Regions from separate parts of the Marinicellulosiphila megalodicopiae genome, predicted to be linked through region 4. Evidence: predicted binding sites of a transcription regulator. Region 4 holds the regulator's gene; each other region holds the start of a gene.
What was found. Region 4 encodes FliA, which starts transcription of late flagellar genes. Its sites were predicted from a motif close to CTAAAGTTNNNNNNNNNNCNGCCGATA; they were not measured.

Region 1: fliS (flagellar export chaperone FliS) is a predicted target of FliA. The motif match lies at 3,684-3,710, and genes of this name have one in related genera.
Region 2: fliD (flagellar filament capping protein FliD) is a predicted target of FliA. The motif match lies at 752-778, and genes of this name have one in related genera.
Region 3: TYM08_RS10560 (DUF5610 domain-containing protein) is a predicted target of FliA. The motif match lies at 5,815-5,841, and genes of this name have one in related genera.

Annotation. Positions count from the first base shown of each region.
Region 1 covers NZ_AP023087.1:1,762,510-1,770,213, reverse strand. Annotated here, with positions in the region: gene TYM08_RS07415 (hypothetical protein) at 1-419, shown strand, start outside; gene TYM08_RS07410 (hypothetical protein) at 401-730, opposite strand; gene TYM08_RS07405 (DEAD/DEAH box helicase) at 878-2,668, shown strand; gene TYM08_RS07400 (hypothetical protein) at 2,787-3,122, opposite strand; gene fliS (flagellar export chaperone FliS) at 3,134-3,553, opposite strand; gene TYM08_RS07390 (methyltransferase domain-containing protein) at 3,811-5,838, shown strand; gene TYM08_RS07385 (methyltransferase) at 5,914-6,930, shown strand; gene TYM08_RS07380 (sensor domain-containing diguanylate cyclase) at 7,111-7,704, shown strand, end outside.
Region 2 covers NZ_AP023087.1:2,767,163-2,774,866, forward strand. Annotated here, with positions in the region: gene TYM08_RS11900 (inositol monophosphatase family protein) at 1-521, shown strand, start outside; gene fliD (flagellar filament capping protein FliD) at 810-4,724, shown strand; gene TYM08_RS11910 (GNAT family N-acetyltransferase) at 4,735-5,271, opposite strand; gene TYM08_RS11915 (carboxymuconolactone decarboxylase family protein) at 5,283-5,693, opposite strand; gene TYM08_RS11920 (riboflavin synthase subunit alpha) at 5,807-6,520, opposite strand; gene TYM08_RS11925 (valine--tRNA ligase) at 6,799-7,704, shown strand, end outside.
Region 3 covers NZ_AP023087.1:2,467,748-2,475,451, forward strand. Annotated here, with positions in the region: gene TYM08_RS10545 (hybrid sensor histidine kinase/response regulator) at 1-1,149, shown strand, start outside; gene TYM08_RS10550 (Fis family transcriptional regulator) at 1,151-1,486, opposite strand; gene TYM08_RS10555 (PKD domain-containing protein) at 1,615-4,383, opposite strand; gene TYM08_RS10560 (DUF5610 domain-containing protein) at 4,693-5,781, opposite strand; gene TYM08_RS10565 (NUDIX hydrolase) at 5,929-6,396, shown strand; gene mnmA (tRNA 2-thiouridine(34) synthase MnmA) at 6,377-7,486, shown strand; gene hflD (high frequency lysogenization protein HflD) at 7,498-7,704, shown strand, end outside.
Region 4 covers NZ_AP023087.1:2,344,213-2,351,916, forward strand. Annotated here, with positions in the region: gene TYM08_RS09935 (protein phosphatase CheZ) at 1-201, opposite strand, end outside; gene cheY (chemotaxis response regulator CheY) at 188-568, opposite strand; gene TYM08_RS09945 (RNA polymerase sigma factor FliA) at 688-1,407, opposite strand; gene TYM08_RS09950 (MinD/ParA family protein) at 1,452-2,294, opposite strand; gene TYM08_RS09955 (hypothetical protein) at 2,358-4,010, opposite strand; gene flhA (flagellar biosynthesis protein FlhA) at 4,061-6,196, opposite strand; gene TYM08_RS09965 (hypothetical protein) at 6,424-7,704, opposite strand, start outside.

The sequences.
Region 1 (7,704 bases), 580 kb from region 4:
CCAATCAAAACTCACCACAAACCGATGAATTGATTGCGACAATAAGTGGTAATTGGTCATTAGAAAATGACAATTTAGGCTACTGGGATATTGATCACTTCCAAAGCCAAGTAACGTATCAGCATTTTGACGATCAAATTGTTTGGACTGAATTTTCATCTAATTTATCGATACATGATCATTCTAGAAAAATAGAAGGCAATCTTTCAATTCATACACAAAACACTCTACAAACTGAACTTGGCATTATTCACCCGTATTCTGGCTCAATTATCATTCAAGATGGTCGCACAAATAATCAACTTGAATTAAAAGTCTATTTAGACTCAGTAGATATATATGTAAATGGACGAATATTATTTCAATACATTAAATGGGACGACATTATAGCCGCGCAATCTTATTTCGGACTTGATTGAGCCCATTTTCCATGCACGCTATGGAATTCATAGGTTTGCCAAAAAGCACCCCTGTACTTCAATTTAAAATGATCAACACTTAATTGAGAATAACAAGGGCACTTTCCTTTTAAATTTCGAAAAGTAGCGGATTGTTTTCTCAATTGCGCAACCGTTGGGGTCATTTCATGGCTTTTTTGATACCTTTGTACATCAATTAATATTTGCTTCGCCTGAATACCTGGGCCACTCACATAATAAATAAGCAAACCAAGGATTACTCCTAGCAAAAGCATCATTCTAACCCACAAATTGGACTTTTTTTCTGCCATAAAACCACCACAATTCATTTATATACTATTTATTTTAGCTACATACATAAAATAACAAGATTTTTCACGAAAAAACGCGTACAATTCGCGCCCTTTCAAATCAGGTAAGATTCATTACCTCGATCATTCTTAAAATACAGGAAAAACATGTCCACATCTTTTCAAGATCTCGGTTTAGCAGAACCAATTTTACAAGCCATTAGTGAAATCGGTTACGAAACCGCCTCGCCCATTCAAGAACAAAGTATTCCTGTGTTATTAGAAGGTCGAGATATTATTGGTCAAGCACAAACGGGTACGGGTAAAACTGCCGCGTTTGCATTACCACTTGTGACAAATATTGACCCAAAAGCCAAAGGCGTCCAAATTTTAGTTTTAGCGCCCACTCGTGAATTAGCCATTCAAGTTTCTGAAGCTTTTCAAACCTATTGTCGCCATATTAAGGGCTTCCATGTGGCGCCTATTTACGGTGGCACAGGTTATGACACACAGCTACGCCAGTTAAAACGCGGCGTTCAAGTTGTTGTCGGCACCCCTGGTCGTGTAATGGATCATATCCGTAAAGGCACTTTAAAATTAGATAATCTTCAAGCTCTAGTACTAGATGAAGCAGATGAAATGCTTCGTATGGGGTTTGTTGATGATGTTGAATGGGTTTTGGAGCACACACCTAAAACACGCCAAATTGCATTATTTTCAGCGACAATGCCAAAAGAAATTCGTACCATTGCTCAAAAGCATTTGAACGATCCAGTTGAAATCAAAGTTAAAACAAAAACTGAAACTTCTGAAAATATCCGTCAACGTTATTGGATCGTTTCGGGTATGCATAAACTTGATGCATTAACCCGTATTCTAGAAGCAGAAACCTTTGATGGCATTATCATTTTTGTACGTACTAAAACGGCAACGGTTGAATTAGCTGAAAAACTAAATGCACGGGGCTTTGCTGCTGCTGCATTAAACGGTGATATTTCACAACAAATTCGTGAACGTACCGTTGAGCGTTTGAAAAATGGCAAACTAGACATCGTGATTGCAACTGATGTTGCCGCTCGTGGTATTGACGTTCCTCGTGTTAGCCATGTTATCAACTATGACATTCCATACGATCAAGAGTCTTATGTTCACCGTATTGGCCGTACTGGTCGTGCTGGTCGTGCTGGTGATGCAATTTTGTTTGTGGCACCACGCGAGCGTCGTTTACTTAAAAACATCGAACGTATGACAAAGCAATTGATTGAGCCGATGAACATGCCAACGGCATCGGACATCAACACACAGCGCATCAATCGTTTTAAGTCTCGTATTAGTGAAACACTTGAACAAGCCAATCTTGATATGTTTTTCGACATCATTTCTCAATACAAAGAAGAAAATGAAGTTGATGAAACAAAACTATGTGCAGCTTTAGCATCAATGGCTCAAGGCAATACCCCATTATTATTAGATGAGAACGAACGCATTAACAATCGTTCATTTGATGATAATGATCGCGATGATCGTGGTTCTCGCTCAGAACGCGGTGAACGTCCTCGTCGTGAACGTAAAGAACGCACTAAAGGCTTAAAAGGCCATCCCGATATGGAAACCACGACTTATAAATTAGAAGTGGGACAAAACCATGGTGTTAAGCCAGGTAATATCGTAGGAGCCATTGCAAACGAAGCAGACATTGATAGCCAATACATTGGGTGTATCGAAATTTATCCTCAATTCTCGACGGTTGATCTTCCAAAAGGCATGCCTAAAGAAGTGATGGATGTATTGAAAAATACCATGATTTCAGGTCAAAAAATCAAGATTTCTGAATTTTCTGGTGAACGTCCTGAAAAAGCACCTCGCGGTAATGACCATGGAGAAGGCGGCCCAAGAAAGCCTCGCTCGAACACTCATCACAAGCGTCAACGCAGAAGCAAACCAGCTCCAAGAGATTAGCAATTAACTGATTTCTTTTAGATACAAAAAAGGCGGTAACTTGTTTAAGTTATCGCCTTTTTAACATCTATCCCAGCATCCAATATTTTTGTAACCTTTTTATAAACTCATTTGGCGTTTACTGAACACTCATCTGTGGTGTTAACTCAGATTTCACAAGATCGGTAAACTCATGCTGCTTTGCCAATTGATCATGCTTATCTTTTAAGGCATTTTGTTCAAAAATACTCTGAGTTAATAATTCACGATAACTTTTAATTAATGCCTCCACTTGAAGCTTTAACATGACAGATGCGCCAGTTTTGGCAAACTCGTTTACTTTTTCTAAAACAGATCGACAATGAGTATCGATGGATTCAACTTGAGACCATTGCTTCATATCAAAACATAGCTCAATTTGCTCTTGAATTTTAATGAGCTCATTAAGTAATTCTGTTTCTGGATAATGATTCATTTATCGCTCCCTTATTGTACTTTTTGTTTTTCGCTTTTATTAAGAATATCTAATGCATCCTGACGAATATCATCCCATGCAGATTTGATTTCAATTAGCAATTTAGCCACTTCATCAAGCATTACAGTTGAATTCTTGGAATTGGCTTCAAACAATCGACGAATCATATAATCATAAAGATTTTCTAAATTCTGTGCGATTTCACCGGCATCCATATCTAGACTTTCTTGAAGCCCTCCAACAATACGAATTGCCGAATTGATTGTTTCATTTCGAGCTTCTATTTCAGATCGTTCGATATGCCCTTTTGCTTTAGCAATTCGAGCTAATGCCCCTTCAAACAACAACTGAATCAGACGATGCGGATCGGCATCCATTACAGCTGTATGAGCACTCATTTGTTGATATTGTTTTGCGCCATTTGAGTACATAGTTAAACCACCTTGATGTTATGTATTAAGATTTTTTCCCTCAAAACGCCTCAATCCGCATAATGCAACAGTAAAACTTTTTGCTTTAACTCTTTGCAAATTGATACTTCTCAAGTTGTTCTTTCCTCTTTCTCGGCCTTCCCCCAAAAACCTTTAATAAATTATTACAAATTAACTGGCATATTCGTTGCAAACTTCCCAAATACTTACATTAAAAATTAATTCGGCAATTCACTTCCGAATCAAGGGCAATGACAATGACGCAACTTACGAAATATTCACAAAACAACGCACACAATGAAGCGCTGGTTAATAAGTTACAACAGATGTACAAACAGTCATTGAGCCTTTCACTATCAAGTGAACATGTAAGTGAGTTACGCAAGCGCATCGTAAAATTAGCCATGGATCTTGGTCAAACCAATCAATACAAAGCAGTCAGTTATAATTTAATTGGCCGTGTCGCATTAGATGATGGTTTTATAGATAAAGCTCAAATGTATATTGAAAAATCCATTGTACTTGAGCCTAAAAATGCGGGTTTTTTATACAGTTACGGGCATATTTTTCTACAAAAAGCACAACTAAAAACCGCCATTGAATATTTTCAAAAAGCCCACTCTATTGCTCCTGATAGCACAAGAGCCCAATCTTCATTAGCGTATTGTTATTTAGCCTTAAATTTACCAGAACAAGCTTTTTTAAATTATCGTGAATTGGTGCAAAACCACCCAAAAGACAGTCATATTAAATCTAAATTATTTGAAGCCAGCTCTAAAATTCAAGCGGATCGATTCACTTTACGTTTATATAATGATTTAAATGCATTCTTTGAATTTACAGGAGTAGACTTTCAAAAACTTCACAGTTTAACCAGCAGTTTGCTTATTCATCAATACGAATTAGATCAAGAATACCCACCTTGTATTGACATCAATGACTTAGTAGATAACAAAGTGTTATTAAATGGGTTAACCCATTTATTGTTTACCAATAAATACATCGAAAAATTCATTTTAAGCTTGCGTAAACAAATTTTATTTAAATGCTTAGAAAGCCAAAAGAACTACACTAAATGGATGCCATTAATTACTGCAATTTCTCAACAAGCCATCAATGATGAACAAATTTTATATATTGACGCCCAAGAAGACATCATGCTTAATCATATTCAAGCTGTGATTGAATCTGATTTACAACAACAATGGAGTTGCAAATCTATATCCAGCGCATTACTGCTATTTGCAATGTACCAACCAATTTCCAATTTAAAGAATTGGCACAAAATTATGGATCATCCCATCAACAAATGGGCTTCAAATATTCGTCCTTTGATCACCCGGGCGGTATGGAATGTGAAACAAGAAATAGAACTATCTGAGCAATTCCATTTAGATAACCCACTTACCAATCAAACCTCAATAAAAGTACAACAACAATACGAACACCACCCATACCCAAGATGGTTACAGCTTGGGTATAACACGGCAACCAATTACGGCAGAGCATTAGAGAAAGAATTTTTTGGCTTCCGAGCACCTGATTATTTTAATCGAGGTGAATTAAAAGTGTTAATCGCAGGCTGTGGAACCGGCCAACATGCTTTAAAAGTAGCTAAGTATTTTAGAAATACCCAGGTCAATGCAATCGATTTGTCGAGTCGATCATTAGCATATGCAAAACAAATGTCAGACAAATTAAATATCCAAAACATTCACTTCCAACAAATGGATATTTTACAACTGCCTAAAACTGAACAATACCATGTCATCGAATGTTCGGGTGTGCTACATCACATGCAAGATATCCAAACTGGATTTAAGATTTTAAAGGATCAGCTGCTTCCTGGCGGATTAATGAAAGTAGGTTTGTATTCAAAACAAGCTAGAAAAATCATTGATAAAATGCGTAATTTAATTGAAATCAAGCAAATTCAATCTGATCAAAATGGCATTCGTTTACTTCGATTTGCATTAATACAATCCAGTAAAGTAGCTTTTGAACAATTATTTAAATCACCGGACTTTTATAGTTTAAGTGGATGTCGAGATTTGCTTTTTCATGTAAGTGAAATCACCTCCACTCCCAAGCAAATAAAACAATTATGCGAGCTCAATGACGTGAGATTTTTAGGGTTTGTTCGTGTGGCTGATGATGTAAAACAAGCTTATTTAACAAAATACCCTAATGATCCGATGATGGTAAATTTGAACAACTGGGAAAGTTTTGAGAAAACACATAACTGTTTTGAGAGCATGTATCAATTTTATGTGCAAAAACAATAATAAATACAGTTAAACACTAACGCTTGGTAAACAACTATTGATAACATAGGTTTTTTTATAAACAGAGCACCTATTTTGAACACCCCTATTCAGTCAGTTATTCAAAGATTCGTTGAACAAAATACCAATATTTTCGATCACAATCACGCAATTGTCATCAATCCGGAAAACATTTTCCAATCCATTACCCCGTTTTTTGAACAGGTTACGTATGTTTGTTTAAGGGAAGATCAAGTTAATGCGCAGTGTCAGCACCTGTCTATTATTGATTTTTTAAATGATCCTAAAATAGATCAATCTGAATTGATATTAATTTTGCCAAAAGCAAAAAAACTGACGGAAATTTTATTACATTGGCTTAGCCAACAAAATTTAGAACACACCAATCTGTGGGTCGTCGGCGAAAATGATTTAGGCGCCAAGAGTTTTGATAAACTGGCTAAAATCTATAATTTTGAAAGTAATTTAGTGGACACCGCAAGGCGTTGCAGAATATTTGAACTATACCCAGCTTCTAAAGTTGACAAACCATTTAACCTAACTGCTCATCTTAAATCCTTTGAATCTGAGGGAAAAAAACTCTCTACTTTACCGAGCGTTTTTAGTCATGGTCATTTAGATAAAGGCACCCAGGTATTAATATCCTTTCTGAAACAAAATCCACAAAACATAAAAGGCGATATTCTAGATTTTGCCTGTGGGTGTGGAGTGATTGCTCAATTTTGTACTCAGTACAGCGCATCTATCACAGGATTAGATACGGATTATTTATCAATCTATTGTGCGAATAATGCTAACGCTCAAAACAAAACCAGTATTAAATACATCACATCAAATGGACTTCCTAAACACGTTATTGATCAATATGATTGGATAATTTCCAATCCACCTTTTCATGAAAATAAACGCACAAATTATTCCATTACAGAAACATTCATCCAACAAAGCATTCATCACTTAAAACCAAATGGAAAATTACTTATGGTTGTGAATGACTTTTTGGATTACGAAAGTACTGTAAAAGAATCGTTCAATGAAATAGAAATCCTTTACAGCCAAAAAGGGTTTAAAATAATCAAAGCCACCAAGTAATATCAAAGATTTGTTCCTCAAATTATCATTTTCAGTTAAAAACCTTACATTGCGTAAGGTTTTTGTTTAAACTTCCTCAAAAATACTTTATCCATATACATTTTCCTTCTTCAAGCTAACTTAGCTGTGTGATGCCCAATAATGGATATATCCCAAATTACATAACCTTTTAGTTGATACATGGAAAATATACCTTCAATTATTCAAGCTATGCTGCTTGATAATATTTTAAATACAAATGATGCCATAGCAGTGTTTGGCCCTAATGACGCCATTTTATTTAGCAATAAAACATTTGCTGGTTTATATGACTTAAGCGTAAATGAAGTCAACGGTAAACTTTGGCAGGATTGCGTCAAACATTCTTATATTAATGAAACTGGCTTAAAATACGATACAGATAATATTGAGAATTGGTTACACAAAGCAAATAAACTAAGACGCTCCGAAATACAACGAACGTTTGAAATCAATACCCTCAAAGATCGCTGGTATTTATGCAATGAAACGACCAATGAACAGGGTTATATTGTATTTCATGGCATCGAAAACACTCGCAGCAAACAACTTGAAATTGAATTAAAAAATACAACTGAAAAATTAACATTACTAGCCACGACGGACCCGTTAACTAATTTATATAATCGCCGCTTTTTCTTTATGAGATTAAAAGATGAAATTAACCGTTACCAACGTACGGATAAATTCATCAGTGTCATCATGTTAGATTTGGATCACTTTAAACAGATAAACGATCAATATGGCCATAAAGGC
Region 2 (7,704 bases), 420 kb from region 4:
ATGTTAATGTACTAAGCGGTAGCAACAATTTTGCTATTGGTTTTGGTTATTTTTGTGTGATTGTTTCCCAATATAAATTAGGCAAAATCGAAAATACAGTCATTGTTAACCCTATGACTGATGAAATTTATACTGCCAGTCGCGGTCGCGGCGCTCAATACAATGAGAAAAAAATACGCATCAAACAAAAACGCGAAGTACACGATTGCGCCATTGCAAACTTTGCACAAAACGGATGGGAAAAAGACGCATTATTCACCCGAATTACTGGTTGTAGTGTATTGGATTTATGCCATTTAGCATCAGGTCAATTTGATGCAGTATTTGCTCAAGTTACTCACCCAATGGAATTACAAGCAGCGTTGTTAGTTTCTTCTGAAGCAGGTGCATTAAGTGGTTCACCTCAAGGCGCCCCGATTAATTCCACAAGCATTGAAGCATTAGTCTCTAATGCTAAATTATTTAAATCTTTAATAGTTGCTAAAGCACCGGTTGCTGTCATTGCAACTGAAGAAGCTTAATCAGATTTATCCGCACTTTTTAAAATGCTAAATTTTAAAAAGTGCGTATTTAATTTATATAACATTTTCTCCCCTCCCCTCCTCTGCCCCAACACTTCTTATATTTATTAAGAAAATTTTAATATGGCCTTAGCTTTGCAATAAAATACCAAACCGCTACGCGTTGGAATAATTTTTCCTGTGCGTTAACAAATCATTACTGTTTCGGCCAAGTATTTCCTTACTTTGGGCTAAACTTTTATCGTTTTTTGCCGATAACGTAATGAACATATAAGGTACTGTATTGTTATGGCTTCCATCGAATCGTTAGGTATTGGCTCTGGGTTATTAACCACCGAATTAGCTGAAAATCTTATTAATGCAGAACGTGGTCCGGCCGAGGCGCGTTTAGATGCACAAAAGTCACTAGTTGAAGCTCGCATTTCTGCTTATGGTGAGCTTAAAGCAAAAATGGATGAGTTTGGCTCAGCTGCGTCCGACCTTAGTTCCTCTAAAAGTATTTTAAAAACAACAGCCACTTCATCTAATGAAGATGCCATTACAGCCACCACTAACTCCCTTGCAAAACCAGGTTCCTACATTATGGAAGTTGAGCAAGTGGCACAAAACCATTCTTTAGCCTCAAAACGATTCGAAGATTTAACCACCACACTTGGCTCCGGCGTCATGACGTTTAAGTTTGGTGAAACGCAATTTACAGACCCAGCGGGTGATTACGACGAATTCATTCAAGATATTGATCAAAAAACCCAATCCATTACTATTTCATCAGCAAACAATACAATTTCTGGAATTCGCGACGCCATCAATAAAGAAAATTTTGGCGTCACCGCCTCCCTTGTAAATGACGGCGAAGGTTATCGGTTATTATTAACTAGCGATCAGTCGGGCAAAGATTATTCAATGGAAATTTCAGTTTCAGGCTCAAGCTCTTTAAAAGCGCTAAGTTATAATGAAAACGCCAACGATCCTGATGTGAATATGAAACAAACCCAAAATGCGCAAAATGCAGAGTTCACACTAAACGGCCTAGAGATTTCAAGTAAAAACAATGAAGTCGACGAAGTCATTAAAGGCGTAACGTTTGATTTAAAACAAGCCAATATTGGCGAGCCTGCGACGGTTCGAGTCAAACAAGATACCGATGAATTAACTGAAAAAGTACAGGGCTTTGTTGATAGCTATAATGAATTTCGTGATTTATACAAAAACTATTCAAAATATAACACCGCCACGAATACAGGCGGTTTATTAAATGACTCAACACTTCGAAACATTGACGCACAAATGCGCAGAGTCATCACCGGAGCGGTTACAGGAATGGAAGGCGCATCTTTCCAATCCCTTTCGCAAATTGGTATTTATAGTGATCAAAACAACAACTATGCATTAACGCTCGATAACGCCAAATTTTCAGAAGCAATGAAAACCAGCTCAATTGACGTTGCTGGGGTATTTTCAGTTCAAGGTAATACAAGTGATTCATTAATCGAATACATCAGCCCAGGCTATTACAGCAAAGCGGGCACTTACGATGTTGAGATAGAAAAAGTTGCCACTCAGGCTTCAATTACAACCACTCCCAGTATGGCACTTGCTTTTATGTCGACCATTCCTGTGGATGCAAATAATGATCAATTCACTATTAATTTAGATGGCACCGAAGCTGAAATATTCTTAACTCACGGCCTTTATACAAATGGCGAAGACTTAGCAGATATGATTCAAGCTGCTATCAATAATAATGATGCCTTAAGTAAAAAAGGCTCATCTATTACAGTCAGCTTTAATGCAGCTGATCAAAACTTTGAATTTACCTCAAGTAAATTTGGTTCTAAATCTGAGTTAGCGATCGTTTCAAGTGACATCAATACAGGCTCGACTTTAGGGATTATTACGGGTAATGAAGGTAACGCTAAGGGAAATTATATATCTAATTTGTCCCAGTACAATTTTTCTGCCACCACGTTACAAGCAGAACAAGAAGTCCTTGAAAATACAGGTATTGATTTTTCATCTGACAATGCATCGTTCACTTTAAATGTTAATGGCACGTCAGATGTCGCCGTAGACGGTGTTGATATTTCAATTACTCTTGATGAAGACATCAGTGATCAATACGACTCTGAAGGCAATGTGTCCGTTGATAAAACACGCGAAGATGTGCTTGCTCATATTCAAGCTAAAATTGATGAAACCGTACTTAACGGGCATGTCACTGCGTCATTTAATAACAATAATCGTTTGGTTTTTTCAACGGCAGAAACAGCAGGAACACAATCAATTGAAATTAAAACCGTTGGCACAAATGTTACTGATTCTTTATTAGGATTAAACGCCACTAACGGCCCCCAAAATAGCGGCTTAAATTTAACAGGAGGCGCTGCATTTCAATTAAGTTACACGAATCAAACTGGAACAACTGACACTTCTGACATTGCAATACCTGATGGATTATATGAAACCAGTGGCGAGTTAACCGCTGCAATTGAAAATGCAATTAATACTCACGCAGACGTTATTAATTCTGCCGCTCCAGCTAAAACAGAAGCTGGTACAACCTCTTATGCTGATCCAATTGATTTTGCTACGAACCCAATGGCATTTGAATTTGAATATAATGGTGATCTAATTGATGTTGAAGTCACTAATTTTGATACTGATAATTTAACTTCCATACAAGCTGCTTTAACCGCTGCATTAGGTGGCGCTGATGTAACAGCCAGTTTCAGCAGTAACAAATTAGTATTAACGACCAATGCTAACGGATCAACTGAAACATTAAACGTCACTAAAAATGGAGATGGCGCAAAAACAGCAATCGCAGGAGTCACACCACTTGCTGCTACTAATTTTGCATCATCTAATACAACCTTTGATCTAATTGTTGATGGTAAAACCATATCGGTTGATGTAATAGAAGATGGCTCAGATTCCGTTGAAGATTCATTGGCTGCCGTACAAAGTGCTCTAAATGACGCGCTGGAATCTGTTGATGGTGGTGATTCGTTTGATGCCAATGATATTTTAGCCAAACTAGATGATACGGGGCATTTGTATTTTGAAACCCAAAGTGCTCGTGGCGTACAAACATCTGCTACGTTTGGCGCACAATCAACCATCAGCATTGCAAATGCCAGCCCAAATGCAAAAACACTTCTCGATTTAGATGATGGAGTAGGAATAAACGGGTTCAACTCCCCTGGTATTCCTCAAGGTCTAAATAAAGGGTTTAATGCAACGGCATCAGTAAGCTATGAACAAAATGATCAAAACGAGGGTCGTATCGTTGTTAGTTTTGATGAAGATACCAACACTCAATTTGCTAACATCAACGTTTCAGCCGCATCCATGCTTGGTTTAGCTGAGCCCGATGGCGATGAAAATGAATCGGTTTTTGGAATTGATGTTAAAGGTAAAATCAATGGTATTGAAGCAAAAGGCAGTGGACAATACTTAGTGGCCGCAGATGGCTCTGTCGCTGCGACTCAAGGTCATATCATTTCAAATACAGTCGACGGTTTTTCTACACCGATCACAACCAATCCAACGGACTATTCATTTAAAATAAAATTAAACGGTTTGGAATCCAATACCATCACCCTTGATGCAGCCACTTACTCCTCTGGAAAAACCTTCGCCAGCACATTACAGGGTTTAATTAATGACGATGCAAAATTTAAAACAGAAGGTTATAAAGTTGTTATCGATTACGATGACGATTTGAAAAAATTTGGTATTCAATCTAATGAGGAAGGGGCTAACAGCTCGGTCAATTTCAGTGAATTGTCATCCCTATTTAGCACAATGACGGGGTTTACCACTGCTAACCAAGGTGTACAAGGCACGAACTCTTCAGGTTCGGTTGACGATGCTGCAGGGTTACAACTTAAAGTATCAGGCGGCCCCACTGGTGAGCGTGGAACGGTCAGTTATATAAAAGGCGCGGCAGATTCATTAAAATCGTTAATTAATAGTTTCTTAAAAAACGACGGTGTCATGACCACTAAAATAAACGATTTAGAAAATGAAATTGTTGATATTGAAGAAGATCGCACCAAATTAAATGAACGCTTAGATTCGTCACTTGACAGACTTAAACGACAATTCTTGTTTAATGATAAAATTATCAGTTCATTAAAAACCACCGAAAATTTCTTAACGCAGCAATTTGAAGCCATGGCGGCTTCAAACAAAAAGTAAATTCCAATAATTAGGGAGCGTTCAATTTATATATAACATGCTCGCTTAATTTATGCCCCTTGGGGATAATTGGATGATCAAAGTTTGCGTTCATATTAGTCATTCCAATTTTTTGCATTACTGAGATAGATGCTTTATTTCCAACTGATGTAAATGAATAAACATTTTGTAAATTTAATTCATTAAAAGCAAATTCAAGACAAGCCTTGGCAGCTTCAGTGGCAAAGCCCTTACCCCAAGCATTTTTAGCTAAACGCCAACCTATTTCAACACATGGCGTCACGGGTAAATCAAATATCGGTTCGTGCAAACCAACAAAACCAATAAATTGCTGGTCACTCAAACGCTCTACCGCCCAAAACCCCCAACCATTTATTTCAATCAAGTTTTGGAAATATTTTGCCATTTCATTACTTTGTTGTTCTGATTGAATGTCTGGATAAAACTCCATCACATCAGGATCAGCATTAATCGATGCGAAGGTTTTTAAATCGCTTTGCTTCCATTGCCTTAATAATAGCCTTTTGGTTTTTAATTCACGTTCCATTATTTGCCTACTCATAAATTCTTAAGACTGATCGCAATTCGAGTTAATGCATTCATTATCGAAATACATGCAGTTAAATCAACCAATTCAGCTTCATTAAAAGTGTTTTGAAGTTCATGCATTTCAAAATCATGACACTCTAATTGCGTTAAGCTCTTTGCATACTGAAGTGCTAAGCGTTCTTTATCAGCAAATAGTGTTGATGATTGCCAACCAGCTAATTCAATTAACTTTTTGGCTTCCACGCCATTTTTGAGACATTGATCATGATGGGTTTGACAACAAAATGCACAACCATTGATTTGTGCAACGGATAATTCAACCAATGATCGAAGCGCTGGGTCTAATGGCGATTGATCTAAACTTGAATAGGCAGAGTATAAATGCCCTATTGTTTTTTTTGAAATTTCATAATAATCCATTTGTTACTCCTGGTTATTAAAACTCTGACTTTAAATTTTATAAATTGATTACATCATCATTTAATTATGACTGTCATTCTATTTAAACAGCCATTTTAAACAGCTAAATTAGGTTAATTCGTTTTTTGAGTCAGCGCAGGAATACTCCCTAACGCTTCTATATCCACACCTTGCTGTAAAAGAATCTTTTCAAATAGCGGTAATAGCGTCCCAAGATTTTCTTGTAATGTATCTCTAACAGTATCAACAACCACTTGCGTGCCCCGTTCAATTTCTACATTTATTAAATCGCCTATTTGTTTTAATTCAAACACTGTCATCCTTCTGGTTTCGGGAATAAGCCACACTTCAAACCAACTCTCAATTTTATTTACATCCGAGACAGTCAAACTGGCACCATTTAATGCAATATATCCTTTTGGAAAAACATATCGCTTCCAATGTTCATTTAATGCAAATCGCACACAATAATTATCATCAATTTGATTGATCAGAATAACTTCAGTATTAAAATCAATATGCCCTGATAATGGATGTCCTCCAATTTCAGCCCCATCTTTAGCTGCTCGCTCAACATTTACTGCCTGTCCTTGTTCATATTGACTTAATGTTGTAATCAAAAGACTCTGCAACATAACATCAAACTTTACTTCAACATCCGACAAAATCTGAGTCACGGTTAAACACACACCATCTACCGCCACGCTGGCGCCAATTTCCAAACCTTTACAAAATCCAGATTCAAAATGAATAACAAATGTTCTGATGCCATTTTTATCATTAACACTCATAATTTTAGCGATGGACTGCACAATACCTGTAAACATAAATTCCTCTTATTGATAATAATTACTAATTTTTAAAAAGTAGACAGAAACAAATATCATATCAAAATTTTGAATTATTAAGGGAGTAAATCTTCATGCATTACTTCGTACTTGTTTAATTAAGCGCTTTAAAACATGTGACAAAATCCAAAATAAAACACAAATCACCTCACTCTAGATAACGGTATAAACAAAAAACTCGCCTTAAGTTTCATCTGAGCCATTAAATCGGTATAATCTCGCCCCATTTTCTACGACAAATTTGAGTAATAAACCCCATGGATAAAACCTACCAGCCCAGCGAAATAGAAACCAAACATTACCAGCAATGGGAAAAAAGCGAGTACTTTAAACCTTCAGGTGAAGGCAAAGGCTACTGCATTATGATTCCACCACCGAATGTCACGGGTTCTTTGCACATGGGCCATGCGTTTCAACAAACGATTATGGATGCGCTAACACGCTACCACCGCATGAAAGGGTTCAATACTTTATGGCAACCGGGTACTGACCACGCGGGTATTGCTACTCAAATGGTAGTTGAGCGCCAATTGGCAGCCGACGGTGTGTCGCGTCACGACTTAGGTCGCGATACGTTCATTGATAAAATTTGGGAATGGAAAGAAAAATCAGGTGGTACGATCACTGAACAACAACGTCGTTTAGGTACGTCTGTTGATTGGTCGCGCGAGCGTTTCACTATGGACCCAGGCATGTCTAAAGCGGTTCAAGAAGTATTTGTTCAGTTGTTTGACGAAGGTTTGATTTACCGCGGTAAACGCCTTGTAAACTGGGATCCAAAATTACACACGGCGATTTCTGACTTAGAAGTAGAAAGCAAAGAAGAAAACGGCTTCATGTGGCACTTTCGTTATCCACTAGCTAACGGCCAAAAAACAGCAGATGGTAAAGATTACGTTATTGTTGCCACGACCCGCCCAGAAACCATGTTAGGCGATACTTGTATTGCGGTTAACCCTGAAGATGAGCGTTACACAGATTTAGTTGGCAAAACCATTACATTGCCATTAGTGGGTCGCGAGATTCCAATTGTTGCGGATGACTACGTAGAAAAAGACTTCGGAACCGGCGTTGTAAAAATCACCCCTGCTCACGATTTTAACGATTACGAAGTAGGCAAACGTCACGGTGTATTATTGGTTAATATTTTTGATCGTAACGCA
Region 3 (7,704 bases), 120 kb from region 4:
ATCCATCAATTACGCATTGCCAGAGAAGAAGCCGAAAAACTTACAAAAGTGAAAACTGAATTTTTATCAACCATGAGCCATGAGATTCAAACCCCAATAAATGCTATTGTGTCGATGGGTAATTTTTTAAATGATGAATCACTATCAAAAAAAGAGCGAAACAATTTTACAGAAACTTTAAATCAAAACTGCCAAACCTTAATGTCGATTGTTGACAACATCATGGACTACAGCCAACTTGAAGATCCCCATGGATTGTCAATGTATATTGCAAAAAACAATCTAAACGACACATCAAAAAAGTTAGATAATGAATTCAAATTAAAATGTTCAGCTAAAGAATTAAAGTGGACACTATCAATCGATAGCACTCTTGAAAATAACCATTGCTATTACGATGAAAAAAGAATCTACCAAATACTGTCACACATAATCGATAACGCAGTTAAGTTCACATCAAAAGGGGCCGTCACCTGTAACATAGAACAACTTAGCATGGATACCACAACCATGACCGTGCGTTTTACCATCACAGACACAGGAATTGGCATAGATCGTGAAAAAATAATCGCCATCGACACCCCATTTAACCAAGGTGATAATTCCTTAAAACGTGAATTTTCTGGCCTAGGTTTAGGGCTGGCCCTTAGCAATAAAATTCTCAAAAATTTAAACAGCGAATTGGTTATCGAAAAAAGTGACGCCTCTGGCAGCAAAATTTCTTTCACATTAGTGCTCGATACTAGCGAACAACCCTTTAATATGAAAAGTTTAAATTTAATGGGTAAAAGAGGATTACTAGTTGAAGACAATCCCATTAACATTCAAATCACACGATTACTATTATCAAAATGGAATATGGACATCGACATTGCCACTGATGGATTACAGGCGATCAATTTATTAAAAGAGCGACCACTTAGCTATCACATAATTTTTATGGATTTGCACATGCCTGTTATGGACGGATTGGAAGCAACTCAACGCATTCGCGAATCAAATTTATTTGAAGGGCCGATACTTGCGATAACAGCAGAATCACAAAACAAAATACTTAATGGATTAAAAGAAAAAGGTTTTACCGATTTTATTACAAAACCGGTATCGCCTAAAATATTCGCTGCAAAATTATTACAATATTTAAAATAATTCAAGCCAGCCTTTTTGCCCAGTTTCCATTATGTTCACGTATACATTTTTCTTGTGTGTCAAAAAATATATGCTTATTAGTTATTTCAATATCTATATTTTTAAATTGTTTTTGAATATATCGCCCAAATGATACGCCATTATTTATGATTAAATAATCATTTAAATGTTCAATCGAATCAAATACACAGATAATTTTCAAACTTTTTGGAAAATGAGAAAAATTAACGCTATGGGTTAACCATATAAATCCATTTATTTCTTCTAAGGCAACCTCACAAATTTGTGTTAACGCTTTTATAATTTGATTGTCTATTTTTTTATCTATTTTACGCATTTTAAGATCCAAAAAAAAATGGCCTTTGACTTTACATCATAGGCCATTTTATTTTAATTTAATTCACTTTATCTAACTATAAATCTAACCTGCTAACCTGCTAACCTGAACCTGCTAACCATAGTGATTTATTGTATCGCTTTAATTTTAACAACGTGTTTCAACGTTTTTGTATATTCTTGATTTTGAGAAGTGATGACTAGTTTTACTTCATATAACCCATCATTAGTATAAACATGGTCAATCTGACTCAGCTCGATTCCATCATAGCTCGTGCCATCTCCAAGCTCCCATGTATAATTTAATGGCATTGCATTTAATGCAATGCCATTAAATGCAGCACTCGCAGTTATACTGACTTGATTACTATTTACTACAGCCTCCATACTCGCGATAATTTTGTCAATATGTTCAACCTCTACTTCAAAAGAATCCGTTATTTGTTCTCCTGTCATTAATGCAGCATTCACACTTATTTGATATGTTCCACCGACTACATATTCATGTTGATAGTAAGAACCGTATGCTTGATCTAAATCGGTGATATATTGAGTTGAGTCACCAAAATTCCATTCATACTGATATGCGAAATCCACATTAGGGGCCGGCAGTGTGCTTGGCATATCCGTGTCTTGGTTTTGTATCAATTCAGGCTGTTCGTTGTTAATTTTAATTTTGTGTGCCAAGGCTGAAAATTGCACATATTCATTTAAAAAATAATACTGGCTTCTTAATATAATCGTTGAAGAACCAGTGAGCGCCTGAGTATTCAGCTGAGCACTGACTTGATTATGATTATCAGTTTTTAACGTAATTAAATATTCCCCATGCTCTTCAAAATTATGAGTGACAACAGCTTGTGAAGTTTCATACTCTTGTGAATCACCAAAGCGCCAATGATAATTTAAACCCACACAACCTGAAGAAGTGCCACTTGCATCAAATCGATATTCAAATTCATTTAATTGAGTAATTGAAAACGTTGGGTAAGTCGTTTGAACACATTGATCATTATTTACAATAATGGTTTGACGATCCATTCCCCAAGGTGTTTGTAACAGAACATCATATTCACCTGGACTTTGATAGGTATGAATGATTGTAGATTCTTCGCTTTCAATAACCGTGCCGTCACCTAAATCCCAAACGTTTATTTCATTTCCATAACAATCAGAACGCTGAGTATTTGAAGTTAACTTAACGGTTAATCCTTCAATGTCAACATTTATAATTCGGGCATCTTCCAGTGGCGCAATAGACGCATATGAACAATAATCATACTTCACTTCATATTGAATTGAAGATGACCATATAAAATAATTCGGCCCTAATATTTCTACTGTAATAATGTAAATTCCATTTTCAGAAAAGGTAATATCAAATTCTGACTGCGTACTTGATTGTCCATCACTTGAATGCCATTGATAACTTAATTGCTCTGGAGTAAATGCATTTTGCTCAACTGAAAATTGAACCCTATCCGCATTTTGAATGATCGGATTTTGTTGTAATGTAAATGAATCACAATTTGGCAATAACACAATATTTTGAACGATTTCTTCATTTGACGCAGGTACAACTACATCAACACAACTGCCCACATCCTCTATGGTAATTACTTTTGAATAACTGGCTATTGGATTATGTGCATGATCACTTAATGTCACTTCATATTCACCATTATGTTGATATTGATGACTGATATACGCGTAATCCGTTGTACTGGTTGTTCCATCACCAAAATCCCAATAAAAATTATTTAATTCATTGTGTGTACTACAATCATAATTGTAGCTGGAAGATGCGTCAAAATTCACTGTACTTTTTTCACTATACATCTCTTCAAATTCCACATGTACATCATAAACAGTTATGCAATTTAAGTCTGTGTCCGAATGTGAAACTACGATTGTAATCGCATTTGAAATTTTCGCTTGACCCAAAGTGACAGTTAACGTGAGAGTGTAAAAGCCAAATTCTGGATAAACATATATGATTTCTGAACCTTTTGCGCTTTGGCCATTGCCAAAATCCCAATGATACTCAGTTGCAAATTCTGCACATTCAGGTAATAACATCGCCTTAAGTTCCGCTTCTTTACCCAGTATGTTGTTATGGATAAACATAGCCTCATCACAATCTTGCACTGACTTATAGTCAATATGTTCAATGTATTTAACTTCACGACCTTCATTAATAATTGTTAATTCCACGGTTTGTGGTCCAGAAAATTCATATGTATGTGAGATAATCGGTGTATTCGATTTTACAATCACTCCGTCACCAAAATCCCAGCTGTATTGCTCCACTGCTATAAACTGACAACCTTCGAAAAAATAACTTTCTGAAGCGTCAAATAACAACGCATCCTCAGTAATGGTGGTTTTAAATATTGCTTGCGATGCTAGGGCAATACACACATCGGTATCCGTTTGGGTTTCACAATTGCTTTGATTCAATGAAATATCTGCACATGCATTTTGTTCTGAAATGATAATTGTTTGAGTTACTTTTAAATCAGCTGACAGATTTAACGTAACTTCATACTCTCCCACACTTTGGTATTGATGTGTGATCAATGGAGAATTGGTTTCAACTATAGTGCCATCACCAAAATTCCATTTATACAAGCCTATTTCAAGGGTGTCATTACAACCTGTTACATAACTTGATGTCGCATCAAAATTAGCAGTTTTATTATGTATTTCACTTTCAAAACTCAAACTGGATGCTAATGCAACACATGTAATTGGATCATCATCAGTTTTGGTATTGGTATTGGTATTGGTATTGGTCAAAGTTTCAGTGTCATCATTTAATACATTTTTAAACTGATCTAAACAACTACTGAGTAATAAACAGGACAGTAAACTTAAAATTAGTGGGGTGATTTTCATATCAATGCCTTTTTAATATATATCTAAACAGAAGGTTGATATTGTAAATGGATTGTTTGCATAATAATGAGATAAGTGTCTATTTTTTATTCACTTATCATTTTGCTTCATTAATCTTTATCATTTTATTTTATTTTATTATTCTTTATCATTTTAAGAGTAGGTATATAGTTTTATTTGACTCTTCATTTGATCTGATTCAATCTTTTTTCGATCCTTTAAAACTAGGTCTTACTTTATTTTTTACTATTTTAGACAAAAAAAATCCCCGATGGGATTTTTAAAACACATTCAAATGAATCGCTTTAATTAAAACAATTCATCAATTTTCGCAATATCACTTGGCCAAACCTGCGCGCTTGCTTGATCAAATATTTTCATGAATTTCTCATTGGCTTCGTTAGCTTGTTCCATCCATTGACCTAACTTTGGCAACCCTGCGCTTTCTAAGTTTTTATCAAAGCCTTCTAAAAATCCTAACCATTGCTCCATCGCTACGGGTTTGTTTTGCTCTGGCACCATTTGTTTGTATTGATCAATGCCATGTTTAGCAGATTGGCTTTGTGGTATTTGCGCCCCTGCTGTAGAGGGTCCAAATGATGAGCGTGTCGTGGTTGAGCTATAACTTGATAAATTCAAGTCCATTGATTTTAATGAGGATCCATTAATATTTAAATCACGGGCTAAATCAAAGGCTTGATCCATGTTGCCTTTGTAAAATTGCTGGCTTAACTCAGACACATCTTTAAATAATGATTTGATGTCTTCTAATTCTTCTTCACTTAAATCCCCTACTACATCTAAGCGAAATTGATCCATATCCATTTGTGATAAATCTAGCCCTGACGCACTTTCACGCCCTTTTGAATGATGGGACTGATCAAATAACAATCGTACTTGATCGCCCTCTTTAGTGGTTAATTCTAAAGCAAAGCTTTTTTGTTGTTTGTGCTCAAAACTGGATTCAATTTTATTAAATTCACGTACGGATTGTTGATCATCTATACGCTCAAATAATTGTCCTTGGGCGCTGTCAATTTTGTCATTCAAAGCATCATCCATTTGACCAAATGACTTAAGCACGTCTTTAGCCTCTGCAAATCCTGCGGCAATACCTTCCTTGGCTTGTTGCCATAATGCCTCTTGCTCTTGCTCATTACCCTTTGAACGAAGTGTGACTTTTGAGGCGAGTTGATCATACAAATCTTTCACTAACGCATCGACATCAAAAGTTTTAGAAATCGCTTGCGCTTCCTTCACATCGGTTTGATCCGTCTTTTCAAGGGCGTTTTGCTTTTCTACTGTTTTGCTTTTGATATCGGCATGATTATCGTGATGCGCAAATGTTGGCGCACCGGTGTGTTGTGAGAAATTTGAATGACCTAATTGGGAAATCATAATGTTTTCGCTATTTTTCGAATTCCTTACATATATCGGCAGTTTTATTCATCCCTTTAGCGCTTTTTTGAACTTTTACAAATATTACTTCTAGTTAGCGCCTTGATTCAGTAAAATGCCCACCCTGTTTTGATTTGAGTGCCTGTTTTGTCCGATCTTCGATCTAATCTTCCCCATTTAACCGTTGCTAGCATCGTACATAATGATGGTAAATTTTTATTGGTTGAAGAACACAAATTTGGCAAATCCGTTTATAACCAACCTGCGGGCCATGTTGAAGGGAATGAAACACTCATTGAAGCCTGTATTCGTGAGACTGTTGAGGAAACCGGTTATTTAATTCGCCCAACAGCGTTGCTAGGCTTTTATCGTTACTTTGCAAAAAATAATCAAACTCACTATTTGAGATGTACGATAATTGGGGAGTTGCTTGAACAGAAATCGGATCAATTAGATCCTGACATTATGGCCATTCATTGGCTAGATTTAGATCAAATCAAAACACTTGAACAACAAAACACACTGAGAAGCCCGCTGGTTCTACAAAATATTGAAGATTATTTAGCCGGTCGCTCATTTGATATAAAGGCTCTTGATGAACCCATTAGAAACTAAACCTGCCACAGGCACTAAAGTCATTGTCGGTATGTCCGGCGGTGTTGATTCCTCGGTTAGTGCATATTTATTGATGCAACAAGGCTATCAAGTTGAAGGCCTGTTCATGAAAAACTGGGACGAAGACGACAACACTGAATATTGCACCGCAAAACAAGACTTAAAAGACGCACAAGCGGTTTGCGATACCCTTGGCATTAAGCTTCATCAAGCTAATTTTGCCAGCGAATATTGGGACAATGTATTTGAGTTATTTTTACACGAATACAAAGAAGGCAGAACGCCCAACCCTGATATTTTATGTAACAAAGAAATTAAATTTAAAGTATTTTTGGATTACGCAAAAATTCTAGGTGCGCAAAAAATTGCAACCGGTCATTACTGCCGTTTACGCACGGATGATCAGCAAACGTATTTATTACGAGGACTAGACACCAACAAAGATCAAAGCTATTTTTTGCACGCGGTGCATCAAGACCAATTAGCTCAGACGTTATTTCCTGTTGGGGAATTAGAAAAACCAGAAGTTCGCAGAATTGCCGAAGAGCAAAACTTAATTACGCACAATAAAAAAGACAGCACGGGTATTTGTTTTATTGGTGAGCGTCGCTTTAAAGACTTTTTACAACAATACTTACCTGCACAGCCTGGTAACATTGAAGCACCCAACGGCGATGTGATTGGCAAACACACAGGCTTAATGTATTACACATTAGGCCAACGCCAAGGTTTGCAAATTGGCGGATTAAAAAATTACCCTGAAGCGCCTTGGTTTGTTGGCGCAAAAGATTTAGATCGAAATGTGTTAACCGCTGTGCAAGCAGGCAGTGACAAAATGCTGTACTCTCACAGCTTAAGTTTAAGCGAGATTGATTGGGTAAAAGGCCAAAAGCCAGAATTACCAATGACATTGACATGCAAACATCGTTATCGCCAGCCTGATCAAGACTGCGTGATTGATTTTGTTGATGGCCAATACATTGTAAAATTCAATGAGCCACAACGTGCCATTACCCCTGGTCAATCCGCTGTATTTTATGACAATGACATTTGCCTTGGTGGCGGTGTGATTGAACAATTCATTCAATAATAAGAAATATTATGTCAAATGAACGCGCACTGGCGCTGGCGGGTGTTTTCCAAAGTGCATACCTTGTTGACCGTTTAGCCAATACAGGAAAATTGGATGATTTAATGTGTCAGCAAATAAGCAAAGGCACATTAAATACATCACCAGACAATACAATGGATATTTACGGTGGCATTGAAAATGTACAAGAAGGCATCGCGCAAATAAAATCCCATCTT
Region 4 (7,704 bases):
TCTAGTCAGCCTTCCAACTTCTTGATAAACCGATTGATCTCGTTTAGCTTGAATTTCTTGAAAGACTTTAGCTGCTTGATCAATGTCAACCGCTTCGACTATCAATTTCAATTCTTCCGATTTTGAAGCCATAATATCCGCTGCACATTGAGAAAATGTGGCTTTATTGGGCTCCATATTTTCTTGATTATTTGCTTGCATCGACACGCTCAAAAATCTTTTCGATCTTTTCTTTTAACGCTGCAGCCGTAAAAGGCTTAACAACGTACCCATTTACGCCAGCTTGAGCTGCTGCGACAATTTGATCGCGTTTAGCCTCGGCTGTTACCATTAAAACTGGCATCGTTTTTAAACGATCGCTTGATCGAATTTTTTGTAACAATTCTATGCCTGTCATATTTGGCATATTCCAATCAGTTACAACAAAGTCGAAATTACCACTTTCAAGCATAGGCCAAGCGGTAGCACCGTCATCAGCTTCTTGAGTATTGGTAAAACCAAGATCACGCAGTAAATTTTTTACAATTCTTCTCATTGTTGAAAAATCGTCAACTACAAGAATTTTCATGTTCTTATCCAATTTGACCTCCCGGTTGGAACACAGGTTTAGGATTTATTAAACCTTTAAATTGATAATAGACGGCTAATGCTAACTCACCAGATTTTTTTTGATTTTTTTTCAAACACTTACGCGTTATCGTTCCATTGTTGAAGTCTAGAGCGAAGTCGACATGCTGCTTGTGAATGTAATTGACTGACTCTTGATTCAGACACACTCAATACTTCACCAATTTCTTTAAGGTTTAATTCTTCGTTATAGTATAGGGACAGAACGAGTTGCTCTCGTTGAGGAAGGCCTTGCATTGCACTTACGATTGACTGGTGCCTCAAATTATCAGACAACCCTTCAAATGGGCCATCCTGATGCCCTTCAATCATTAATTCACCTGGACCGTCTTGCTCAGAAAGAATGTCTTCAAAACTAAAAAGTCTTGCACTTTGAGAGTCTTGCAATAATGCATTGTATTGTTCGATTGAAATTTCTAATTGTTCAGCAACTTCATGATCTTTGGCATCTCGTCCGGTCATTGCTTCGACATCTCTGATTGCTTGAGCTATTTTTCGCCCATTTCGATGAACAGATCTAGGAATCCAATCCCCGCGCCTCACTTCATCAATCATTGAACCACGAATTCTAATACCTGCATATGTTTCAAAAGAAGCACCTTTGGTCGAATCATAATTCTTTGACGCTTCAATTAATCCGATCATTCCAGATTGAATTAGGTCGTCAACTTGAACTGAATCAGGCATCTTAGCAAGCAAATGATAAGCAATACGCTTAACTAAAACCGCATGCTCTTCTAACAGTTGATTATTTAATACCGACTTTTGCACTTGATACATTTTGCCTGCATTAGAATAGCCAGTAGAATGCCCTGTAAGCGTCATTAACGATACTCCATCCCTTGAATTAATCGCTCAACAAAGAACTCCAAATTTCCACGAGGATTTTGTGGTAACGGCCAATTAAATATTTTTTGACCAAGTTCACGATAGGCTGCTGATGCTTTAGAGCGAGGATATGCTTCTAGAATTGCTCGCTGACGTTGTACCGACTTTCTAACATTCTCATCAAATGGAATGCTACCTACAAATTGCAACGTTACATCTAAAAAACGTTCAGTAACTTTTAATAATTTATTAAATAATTGTTGTCCTTCATGACTGGTACGAACCATATTACATAGGATTCTAAAGTGATGCGTTTTACTTTCTTGTGCAAGTAATTTAATTAAAGCGTACGCATCAGTCACCGAAGTGGGTTCATCGCAAACTACGACAAGAACATCTTGAGCCGCCGAAACAAAACTGACTACCGTAGTTGAAATACCTGCAGCAGTATCGACTATTAAAGTATCAATATCATATCCAATTTCGCTAAATGCGTGGACTATACCGGCATGCTCTTTTTCGGTTAAATTAGCCATTTTTTTTGCCCCACTTGCAGCAGGAATAATTTTAATCCCTTCTGGGCCTTCGATCATAATATCGTCCAAATCACATCGACCTTCTAACACATCAAGAATAGTATGATGTGCCGTTAATCCTAATAAAACATCGATATTAGCTAAACCAAGATCTGCATCCAATAACACAACACGCTTACCTTGCTGGGCTAGTGAAATTGCTACATTAATTGAAACGTTTGATTTACCTACGCCCCCTTTGCCACCGGTGACGGCAATTACTTGTACTGGATGTCGATTCAAGCGTTTCTCCTGCTTTTTCATAACAGCGGTTTGGTTATCAGTATAGGTCACATTTGAAATTTGTTGTGTCATTTTCACTCTCTTTTAGCCAACGAGTTCGTTATTGGCAATATGGCTAATGTGTTTGTATTCATCAATTAGATTAAATATTAATTTGGCACTTGCGTGATGAATATCTTTTGGAATATTTTGTCCAACCGTCAAATAACTAGTTGGTAAATTTTGTTCTAAGACACAGCTCATTGCCGCACCTGCACAAATACTTTCATCCAATTTAGTTATGATTGCGCTATGTATTGGTAAAATTTGTATCAAATTTTGATATTGATTGAGTGAAAAATGCGATGCGGTTGCGGGCAAACATATTAAATGCTTAATTTGATCTTGATTTTCAATTAATACAAATTGCTCAAGATAATCATTAACTGCAAGTGCGCTTCCACCTGTATCAATTAATACCAGAGATTTATCCTTTAACTTTTCAAGTGCTTTTGTTAAATAATCGTCGTTTGACACACTTAAAAATGTGACATCTAAAATATCAGAAATTAATTTTAGAGAAGATTGAGCTCCAATTTGATGGTGATCCATACATATAATACCGACACTGGATTTACCATTTTCCATGACAAATTGACTTGCTAATTTACCAATAGAGGTAGTTTTTCCTGCTCCAGTTGGTCCAAGAAATGTAAAAATGCCACCTTGAGTACAGATAGGTTGTTTTAAAAATGACATTTGATTAATTAGCGATTTAGATATTAATGTCCAATTAATTTGTGAGTGATCTTTTAATGCATTTAAAACTTTATTTCTATATTGCTCTGTCAAGCCAAATTCATTCACACTAGAATGCCAGTATGCATGGGTTTTAGAATTAAACTCAGAATGTGATTTTGAAATGTGCTTTTCTTTTGGTTTTGTTTTTTGTGTTTCTGTATTTTTTTTGTTTTGAGTTTCTAATTGCTTCTGTTGATCTGAAAGTTTGCTTCTTAATTCTGTGATTTCAGATTGCATTTTCATCCATTGATCAGATTGTTGAGTTTGATTTTTAGCAAACATCTGTTCTATAGATTCAGACAATTCTTTTTTTGATTGATTGATTATTTGATTGTTTGATTGATTGTTTGATTGATTGCTTTTAATTTCTTGTTGTTGGATATCATGATTCGTTTTCTTGTGTCTATTATATTGTGATTCTTCATAATTTACGTCTAAATCAGGCTTTTTAGATTGTGCCTCTCCAAAATTTCTTGCTAATTTTTTTTGTAAGGATCGAGCCGAAATCGCAAAACTTGGATCTTGTTCCATCATACTTTCAAGTTTGCTTTTTTTAATTGGTGTAAGTTGATTATCTTGTTCATTTTGAGCATCTATTTCTGGTTGTGCCTGTTCTCTTAATTCCATCAGTAATTCTGAAATGGATTTTTCATCCGCTACTTTTGATTTTAAGTTTTTAATAATATCGCTTTTTTCCCATTTCTTTTTATTTGTTTCACTTATTTTTATTTCAGCAGGATCATCCAACTCTAATGATTGTTGCTGTAACTTTAAATCTGCATGTTTTATAGGTTTTGAGCTTATTGATGTCTTTAAATTATCATCGACTCCCGCTACTATTTCAACGCCACCGTCAACTTTATGATGATTTAAAATAACCGCTTCAGAGCCTAATATCTGAGAAATTTCTTTCAGGCCCGCTTGCATATTTTTTGCAAAAAAACGTTTAACTTTCATAACCCTACCTCATGCACTATTCAAATTATTGTTATGATTTGAACATTAAATTATTGGCCAACACTTGCAACAATAGTAATTTTTTTATTGTCAGGTATTTCTTGAAATGACAATACACTGATGTTTTCAATGCTATGTCGGCAAAATCGTACCACAAGCATTCTAATTGCTGATGGAACTAATAAAACTGATGGCCTACCTTCAATTTCTTGTTTTTGTACTACTTGAGCAAGAGATTGTTTTAATTTTTCAGCCATCATTGGTTCGAGCATAACCGAATCCAAATTCCCGTCATTACCCGACTGTTGCATACTCTTCAGCAACAAATGTTCCAAATCTTTTTCTAAAGTGATAACAGGTAATTCATCTTCACTTCCAATGATGTTTTGGATAATTAAACGTGATAAACCTTGACGTGCAGCCGATGTTAATACATTTACATCTTGGGTTGGGGGTTGAACATTAGTAATGGATTCAGCAATTGAACGCATATCTTTTATTGGCACATCTTCAATTAATAAATTTTGTAACACTTTTAAAAGTAAGCTATGTGAAACGCAATTTGGAATCAGTTCTTCTGCTAATTTAGGTGAGGATTTTTTAAGCTGCTCTATTAAATGCTCAACATCTTCATGGCCGAGTAATTCATAACTGTGTTGATGTAAAACTTTGTTAACATGCGTAGCAATCACAGTAGAACAATCAACAACGGTATAACCTAATGTTTGCGCTTTTTCTTTGTCTTTAGTTTCAATCCATATCGCATCTAATCCAAATGCAGGATCTTTAGATTCAATGCCGTCAACTGATCCAAAAACTTGCCCTGGATTGATTGCCAATTCTTTATCAGGGAACACTTGAGCTTGCGCGATTGTTACCCCCATTAATGTAATTCTGTAATGATCGGGCATTAATTCCAAGTTGTCTCGAATATGGATTGAAGGCATTAAAAAACCAACATCTTGAGAAAACTTTTTACGCACTCCTTTAATTCTAGATAGCAGCTGTCCTCCTTGAGATTTATCAACAATCGCAATTAATTTGTAGCCTACTTCTAAACCAACGACATCTATTGTTTGCACATCATCCCATGTCAATTCTTTACTTTCATCATCTACTGGTGCGTCTTGTGGCTGTCCATTTTCATCAGTTATTTGTTTTTTTCCTGAAACAGATTCTTCTGAATTCATTTCAGATTTTTTCCCGATCCACCAAGCGCCACCACCTAAAATTGTTGCCAACATTAGAAATACTAAATGCGGCATACCAGGTATAACCCCCATAATAAACATAATACTGGCACTGACCCAAAGCGCTTTGGGTTTTGTTAAAACCTGATTTGCAACTTGAGTTCCAATATCTTCTTTCTCACCATTACGCGTCACCATTATTGCTGTTGCAACAGAAAGTAATAAAGAAGGAATTTGCGCAACTAAGCCGTCACCAATGGTCAATAAAGCGTATTTTTCAACTGCGTCAGAAAATATTAAATCATGCTGAATCATACCGATTGCAAGCCCACCAAAAATATTGATGAATAAAATTAACAGTCCTGCAATCGCATCGCCTTTAACAAATTTTGACGCACCATCCATTGATCCATAAAAATCCGCTTCGCTTGCTACTTCAGCTCGTCTTAGTTTTGCAGTTTCAGCCTCAATTAACCCAGCATTTAAATCCGCATCAATGGCCATTTGCTTTCCTGGCATCGCATCCAATGTAAATCGTGCAGAAACTTCTGAAACACGTCCCGCCCCTTTTGTGACAACGGCAAAATTAATGATCATTAAAATCACAAACACGACTAAACCCACAGCATAATCCCCGCCGATGACTACTTCACCAAACGCTTTAATCACTTCACCAGCTGCATTACCACCTTCGTGGCCATTCATTAAAACCACGCGTGTGGATGCGACATTCAATGCTAAACGTAATAATGTAGCAACTAGCAAAACACTTGGAAATACTGAAAAATCAAGGGGACGTAATACGTAGATTGACATCAACAATACAATGATTGCGATAGCGATATTAAAAGTAAAAAATGTATCTAATAAAAAAGTAGGAACAGGAAGTGTCATTAAACCTAGCATGGCCAATAATAAAAATGGCACACCAAATTGAATACTTAAAAATGATCGAGACTTGCTTTTAAACATCCCGACGGCTTGCTCTTTATTCATACCTCTTAAATCAGAAATATTTTTTCTTACAGATTGAACCGACGGTAAATTTGATTGAGCCATAAAGCGTAAACCTTAACTGTTTTTTGACAACTTAAGCGTCCATCGCAAAAGCAGTACCAGCTTTAGTTTTTCTATCTTTTATTTTATTGTTGAATATAAATAAAAAAAGAAGGCCATTCAGCCTTCTTTTAAATTTTTGAAATATATTTTATTAGAATAATAAATTACATTGCAGATGCTTCGTTTGATTCCATTGATTCACAAGAAACTGCGGCACCTGATTGGTCGTAACACTCTGCCATTTCTGGTAAGTAAGGTTCAATTGCTTCAAAATCTCCTGGGAAAAATTCAAATGAAGATGAGTTAGCAACATGGTAAGCATCATCTGTTTGAGTGTCTTCTTTCATGCCATCGACTCTCCAAATGTAAAACCCACTTTCGTTTATTGAAGTTAGAACAGATGCATTCGCAAATGGTGTATTCACTTTTAGTTCAGCACTCATATCTACAGAGCTTGAAAATTGAATTGAAGTTTCAGTTGTTTCAGTTATATAAATTTCAGTAACATAATTTCCAATGTCTGAATTCATGTTTTCAAAAAACTCAAAACTTACTTTCATTACCATCACCTGATAAAAATCAGGAACTTCAGGATAATTTTGATCAACTGTCCAACTAAATGTAGGGTCATTTGAAACATTAAGCTCAACATGATCACCTTCATAATCACTCACAGCATACTCTGGTACTTCAGCAAAATTATTTAAGTAAATACCATTTGGCTGATTATCATCACCTTTATGTTCATCACCAGGTGTTGCGTAATCTTGACTTAAATCGAAGCTTGGGCCATCAACATTTGTATCAGGAAGCACTAATTTACTTGAATGCTCACAATAGTAATCAATATATGCATTACCCTGTTCGTCAGTCATTTGGTTTTCACTACAATTTTCTGACTCAGCGTGTAATAACCCCCCCCAAACATTAAACCAAACATAATCTATTGGCCACCACATTTGTTCGAACTCGCCAGTTTCATTATCTGCATCTAGTTCATTATCCGAATCAGCATCAAAGAATACCCGAACTTCCACCCAAGACTCATGAGAACGCTGCATTAATGATTGAACAGTAGGTGTTAACGTGTACGATCCAAACTCATCAATGGTTGTCACATTCATTGTCTCAGTTGAACAAGTCCACATAATATAGCCGCCATTACCGGCTTCACTTTGTGTGCCATCTTCTGAAGATTCTTGTATTTGAGTTTCAGAATCCATTTCAGATTCAACTTTTGTTTCACTACAAGATTCTTTTATTAATGCGACTTTATATAATTCAGAATCGGTTTCAGGAAGATTATTCACTTGGCCAGTAAGATTAAATGTACCTGACAAATCAATAGCCTCACCAACTCTAAACGGAGCGTGGGAATAACCACCTTGCCCTACATGCTGCCCTGTATTTTCATCAATAAATTCGACATTTACATTCACTTGATA